2 regions of the Synechococcus sp. MU1625 genome follow, and region 2 is predicted to be linked to the other one. Evidence: predicted binding sites of a transcription regulator. Region 2 holds the regulator's gene; the other holds the start of a gene.
The links. Region 2 encodes HrcA, which represses chaperone genes, less so after heat shock. Its sites were predicted from a motif close to TTAGCACTCNNNNNNNNNGAGTGCTAA; they were not measured.
Positions count from the first base shown of each region.

Region 1: the regulator HrcA is predicted to act here: its motif matches at 1,424-1,450, upstream of groES (co-chaperone GroES).

Region 1 is NZ_VTLA01000005.1:70,626-74,038, reverse strand. It holds gene atpD (F0F1 ATP synthase subunit beta) at 1-1,257, opposite strand, end outside; gene groES (co-chaperone GroES) at 1,503-1,814, shown strand; gene groL (chaperonin GroEL) at 1,880-3,413, shown strand, end outside.
Region 2 is NZ_VTLA01000010.1:50,992-54,404, forward strand. It holds gene FZX13_RS12245 (DUF3352 domain-containing protein) at 1-724, opposite strand, end outside; gene FZX13_RS12250 (rhodanese-like domain-containing protein) at 742-1,095, shown strand; gene FZX13_RS12255 (heat-inducible transcriptional repressor HrcA) at 1,095-2,072, shown strand; gene trpB (tryptophan synthase subunit beta) at 2,083-3,339, opposite strand; gene FZX13_RS12265 (class I SAM-dependent methyltransferase) at 3,362-3,413, opposite strand, start outside.

The DNA.
Region 1 (3,413 bases), on a different contig from region 2:
CACCTTGCGGGCACGATCCACGGTGCGACGGTCGTCTTCCGACAGTTCGTCGAGACCCAGAATCGCGATGATGTCCTGGAGTTCTTTGTAGCGCTGCAGGGTGGACTGCACGGCGCGAGCGGTGCGGTAGTGCTCGTCACCCACCACTGCTGGCTGCAGCATGGTGCTGGTGGAATCCAGAGGGTCCACAGCGGGGTAGATGCCTTTGGAGGCCAGGGCACGGTTCAGCACCGTGGTGGCATCGAGGTGAGCAAAGGTGGTCGCAGGAGCGGGGTCGGTCAGGTCGTCAGCAGGGACGTAAACCGCCTGAATCGAGGTGATCGAACCTTCAACGGTTGAGGCAACACGCTCTTGAAGAGCACCCACGTCGGTACCGAGGGTGGGCTGGTAGCCCACAGCGGAAGGCATGCGGCCGAGCAGTGCGGACACTTCGGAACCGGCCTGCACGAAGCGGAAGATGTTGTCGACGAACAGCAGAACATCCTGCTTGTTCACGTCGCGGAAGTGCTCCGCCATGGTCAGAGCGGAGAGACCCACGCGCATCCGGGCGCCGGGGGGCTCGTTCATCTGGCCGTAGCAAAGGGCCACCTTCGACTTGGAAAGGTCGTCAGCGTTGATCACGCCAGACTCTTTGAATTCCTCGTAGAGATCGTTGCCTTCGCGGGTGCGCTCGCCCACACCGCCAAAGACAGACACACCGCCATGCTCTTTGGCGATGTTGTTGATCAGCTCCTGAATCAACACGGTTTTGCCCACGCCGGCACCGCCGAACAGGCCCACCTTTCCGCCTTGGCGGTAAGGAGCCAGCAGATCGATCACCTTGATGCCGGTTTCGAAAACCTTGGGCTTTGTTTCCAGTTCGGTGAGGTTGGGCGCCTCGCGGTGAATGGGAGCAGTTGTTGTGGTGTTGACGGGTCCTTGCTCGTCAACGGGCTCACCGAGAACGTTGAAGATTCTGCCCAGGGTGGCTTCGCCGACGGGCACTGAGATCGGTGCACCGGTGTCGACGGCTTCCATGCCGCGGACGAGTCCGTCGGTGCCACTCATGGCGACGGCGCGAACACGGTGGTCCCCCAGCAGCTGTTGAACTTCAGCCGTCAGAGCGACGTCATCACCTGCGGGGTTTTTGCCCTCGATGCGCAGGGCGTTGTAGATCTTGGGCAATTTCCCTGCGGGAAATTCCACGTCCAGAACCGGGCCGATCACCTGACGGATCACACCCTTGGTGCCAGCAGATGCAGGAGCAGAAGCGACCATAGGTAAGGAGAGTTGCGGGAACAGGCGCTACGCGCTCGGACCCATTCAGAGCGGCGCAACCATACCACTGTCAGTTCAACGCTCCCATCGGTTGGGTCGGCACAGCCTGCGGTTCGGACACCCGCACAGCTCTAGGACTAGAAAAGGGGCCGCCCGATTGCATACGTTGGCACTCATCGGCATCGAGTGCCAACTCGGTTCGATGCGTGGCGCATTGCGCCCTGTCCCTGCTCCTGCAAGTACCCATGGCTGCTGTTTCTCTCAGCGTCTCAACTGTTAAACCGCTCGGCGACCGCATCTTCATCAAGGTCTCCGAATCCGAAGAGAAGACCGCCGGCGGCATCCTTCTGCCCGATACCGCCAAGGAAAAGCCCCAAGTGGGTGAAGTGGTTCAAGTCGGCCCCGGCAAGCGCAACGACGATGGCAGCCGTCAGGCTCCCGAAGTCGGTGTGGGCGACAAGGTCCTCTACAGCAAGTACGCCGGCACCGACATCAAGCTCGGCAGCGATGAATACGTGCTGCTGTCCGAGAAAGACATCCTGGCTGTCGTCAACTGAGATCAGCTCCGCTGAGTTGCGGCTCAGCCATCCCTATTCATTCTCTTCATTAGGAAACGCCTTCCATGGCAAAGCGCATCATCTACAACGAGAACGCCCGTCGCGCTCTCGAGAAAGGCATCGACATCCTGGCTGAAGCCGTTGCGGTGACCCTGGGTCCCAAGGGCCGCAACGTGGTGCTGGAGAAGAAGTTCGGTGCACCCCAGATCATCAATGACGGTGTCACCATCGCCAAGGAGATCGAGCTTGAAGATCACATCGAGAACACCGGTGTTGCTCTGATCCGCCAGGCCGCCTCCAAAACAAACGACGCTGCCGGTGACGGCACCACCACTGCCACCGTCCTGGCTCACGCCATGGTCAAGGCCGGTTTGCGCAACGTGGCCGCCGGTGCCAATGCGATCACTCTGAAAAAGGGCATCGACAAGGCCTCCGATTTCCTGGTCAGCAAGATCCAGGAAATGGCCAAGCCCATCGCTGACAGCAACGCCATTGCTCAGGTCGGCACAATCTCTGCCGGCAACGACGAAGAAGTCGGCAAGATGATTGCCGACGCCATGGACAAGGTTGGCAAGGAAGGTGTGATTTCCCTCGAAGAGGGCAAGTCCATGGAGACCGAGCTCGAGGTCACCGAGGGCATGCGTTTCGACAAGGGCTACATCTCCCCTTATTTCGCGACTGACACCGAGCGGATGGAAGCCGTTCTCGACGAGCCTTACATCCTGCTCACCGACAAGAAAATCGGTCTGGTTCAGGATCTCGTGCCTGTGCTGGAGCAGATCGCTCGCACCGGCAAGCCTCTGCTGATCATTGCTGAGGACATCGAGAAGGAAGCTCTCGCCACCCTGGTGGTGAATCGTCTGCGGGGCGTGTTGAACGTTGCTGCTGTGAAGGCTCCTGGTTTCGGCGATCGCCGCAAGGCCATGTTGGAAGACATGGCTGTTCTGACCAACGGTCAGCTGATCACAGAGGACGCCGGCCTCAAGCTGGAGAACGCCAAGCTGGAGATGTTGGGCACCGCCCGCCGCATCACCATCAACAAAGACACCACCACCATCGTTGCCGAGGGCAACGAGGTTGCTGTCGGCGCCCGCTGCGAACAGATCAAGAAGCAGATGGACGAGACCGACTCCACCTACGACAAGGAGAAGCTGCAGGAGCGCCTGGCCAAACTGGCCGGTGGCGTTGCTGTGGTGAAGGTGGGTGCGGCCACCGAAACCGAGATGAAGGACAAGAAACTCCGTCTCGAGGATGCCATCAACGCCACCAAGGCGGCTGTTGAGGAAGGCATTGTTCCTGGTGGTGGCACAACGCTGGCTCACCTGGCTCCGGCTCTGGAGCAGTGGGCTGCCTCCAGCCTCTCTGGCGAGGAGCTGATTGGCGCCAACATCGTGGCTGCTGCTCTCACCGCTCCGCTGATGCGCATCGCTGAAAATGCAGGTGCCAACGGTGCTGTTGTGGCGGAAAACGTCAAGGCTCGCGCAGGTGCCGAGGGCTTCAACGCAGCTTCCGGCGAGTACGTCGACATGCTGGCTGCCGGCATCGTTGACCCCGCCAAGGTGACCCGCTCAGGTCTGCAGAATGCCGCATCGATTGCTG
Region 2 (3,413 bases):
CACCGAGATCAGCGACCTGACGCTGCAGACGTTCATCCCCCAGCTGATGCTGATCCGGAAGCTGGGAGACATCGAGGGCCTGCTCCAGCACGCCCCGGCCTGATGCCACCAAGAGCAGATCGTCATCGATCAAGGCGGTGGCCAGGGGTTGGGGGTCACGCCCCACCAACGCTCCCTGGCCGCTAATCACACCGATGCCGCGGTAACTGCTGATCTGCAGATCGGTGCCCGCCAGGCTGCGGGTCTGCCAGAACCGTTGCAAGAAGCGCCTGGCGCCATCGTCATCCCGACTGGTCAAAGCCAGAACCCAGCCGGCATTGGAGGCCCCATCGGTGAGGGTGAGGCTGACCTCCTCACCAAGCCAGGGCTCCAGCTCAAGGCCAAACTGGAGGCCCGCCAAGGCGAAGACCCCCTCACGCCACTGCCGTGCACCATTACGGGCATCGCGGCGTTCCGATGCAGGGGCGACGGCCTGGGCATAGGCGGGCAGACGCCTGGGATCGGCCAGCCAGTGCAGGGATAAATCGGCATCCCTCGGCACAAAGCGAGCCGCCCGGGGCAGACGCAAAGGCTGCTCAGCCAGGTGAAGGGGGCTCTGGCGATCCATGGTCCAAAGCAGACCAGCAGCCAGAAGAAGCAGCGACAGCAGCACAGCGCCGGCAGCGCTGAGGAAGGGGCGGGCCTTCATGGGCCGGCGTTCTCGGATCCCTTCATCTTTGTCCATCAACGCAGAATGGCGCCATGGGCCAATCCCAACCACAACCAATCCAAGCCTCCGAATTGCAGCAGTGGCTGCAAAGTGAGCAGCCTTCACCCCAGCTGGTGGATGTGCGTGAGGCGGCTGAGCTCGCGATCGCGCCTTTCCCCGGCGCAGTTCTGCACCGACCCCTAAGCCAATCCAATGAATGGCTCACAACGCTGCAAGCTGACCTCAAACCCGATCAAGCGGTGGTGGTGGTTTGCCATGCAGGCATTCGCAGCTACCACTTCGGCCTGTGGCTGCTGGACCAGCCCTGGGGCCTCGAGGTGTGGAACCTTGAGGGAGGAATTGATGCCTGGAGCCTGCAGGTGGATCCCAGCGTTCCCCGCTACTGATGAGCAAGCCCCTGTCCCTTCGGCAAGAACAGGTGCTTCAGGCGACGGTGCACCACTACGTCGACACCATGGAGCCGGTGGGAAGCCGCACCCTGGTGCAACGCTTCGGCATCCCAGCCAGCTCAGCCACCGTTCGCTCCGCCATGGGGGCTCTCGAACGTCGTGGTCTGCTGCATCAACCGCACACATCGGCCGGACGCATTCCCAGTCCGATGGGATACCGGCACTACGTGAATGCGCTGCTGCCTGAACCAGGCGTTGCCGTTCAGCACCTGGAACGGGAGCTGACGGGCCTAAGCCTGCGCTGGGCGGGTCTCGATGACCTGCTGATGCATCTGGCGCGGCGACTCACGGATTTCACCGGCCTGATGAGCCTGATCACCCAACCGCAGCAGGAGAACCGCCAACTGGAAACGATCCGTCTGGTGCCGAGTGGTGATCGACTGCTGGTGATGCTGGTGGAAGCCAATGGCAGTGCCAGCCATCTCAACCTGCGCCTGCCGCACGGCGCCGAAGCCGAACTCACCGCAATGGAACGCTGGGCGTCGGCGCAGCTCGAAGAGGGCGAGCTGAACTGGGAGGCACTGCCCAGGCAGTTGCAACGCAGCGGCGCTGTGCTGCGCAGCGCCCTCGACCAGCCCACTCCCACCAACAACCCCACGTCTGTCGTGGTGCATGGCCTCTCAAGGCTGGTGAGCGAACCGGAATTTGAAAGCACGGCAAGCCTTCGACCGCTGCTGGAACTGATCGACGAAGAACCCTGCACCTTGATCAGTCGCGGTGCATCCGCACGGGTGTGGATCGGCGACGAGCATCCGCAGCCTGCGTTGGAAGCGTGTGCGGTGGTTCAAGCCCCCTATCGCTGCAACGAGGGGCTCGGACACGTGGCCCTCGTAGGTCCCATGCGCATGGCCTACGCCACGGCACGCGCTGCGGTGCAGCGCGTAGCCCGACATCTTGAGTTGCTGCTGGCTTGATACCTGCGCTTTAAAGCTGATCCCCCAGCTTCTCGGCCACGGTGTTGACATCCTTGTCGCCTCGGCCGGAGCAGTTGATCACCACTTCGGTGCCCTCGGCCAGGGTTGGGCAGAGCTGCTCCAGCCAAGCGAAGGCATGAGCGGTTTCCAGGGCCGGAATGATCCCCTCCAGCTCACTCACCAACCGCAGGGCATCCAGGGCCTGCTGATCGGTGACGGCCGCATATTCCGCCCGGCCGATTTCACGCAGGTAGCTGTGCTCAGGGCCAACACCGGGATAGTCGAGACCAGCGGAGATGGAGTGAGCCTCCATCACCTGGCCGTCGCCGTCCTGCAACAACAGGCTCATGGCGCCATGGAGGACGCCGGCACGGCCTTCGGTGATTGTTGCGGCGTGGCGGCCTGTCGCCACGCCATCGCCGGCGGCCTCAACGCCGATCAGACGAACAGAGGTGTCCTGAACGAAGGGATGGAACAAGCCCATGGCATTGGAGCCACCACCCACACAGGCCATCAACACATCCGGCAGCCGTCCGAAGGCCTCCTGACACTGCTGCTTGGACTCTTCACCAATCACCGCGTGGAAATCCCGCACCAACATTGGATAGGGATGCGGGCCAGCGACGGAGCCAAGGATGTAGTGGGTGGACTCGACGTTGGTCACCCAGTCGCGGATGGCTTCACTAGTGGCGTCCTTAAGGGTGGCGGTGCCCGCCGTCACCGGTTGCACCGTGGCGCCCAGCAAGCGCATGCGAAACACGTTGAGGGCCTGGCGGCGCATGTCTTCGGCGCCCATGTAGATCACGCACTCGAGACCGAAGCGAGCGCAGACCGTGGCCGTAGCGACGCCGTGCTGGCCCGCACCAGTCTCAGCAATGATTCGCTTCTTGCCCATGCGCAGTGCCAGCAGGGCCTGCCCCAGAGCGTTGTTGATCTTGTGCGCCCCGGTGTGGTTGAGATCTTCTCGCTTGAGCCAGATGCGGGGACCACCGTCGGAGCGGCGGTAATGGGCCGTAAGACGCTCAGCTTCATAGAGCGGTGTCGCCCGACCGACGTAGTTCTTAAGCAGGCGGTTGAGCTCAGCAGTGAAGGCCGGATCATTCCAGGCCTGGGCTGCCGCTTGCTCCAGTTCTGCCAATGCCGGCATCAGGGTTTCAGGCACGTACTGCCCACCGAATCGGCCAAAGCGCCCATGGGCGCCGGGACGAACCGCCGGCTGCAAGCTGGAGGGATCCGGAGTGCTGGCGTTGGGCAAAGTGCTGGTCACGGATCGACGTTGGAGCGTCGGCTCAGCGTAAGCAGGCGATCACACGGTGCCGTGGGTCGCAGGCACGGATGCTG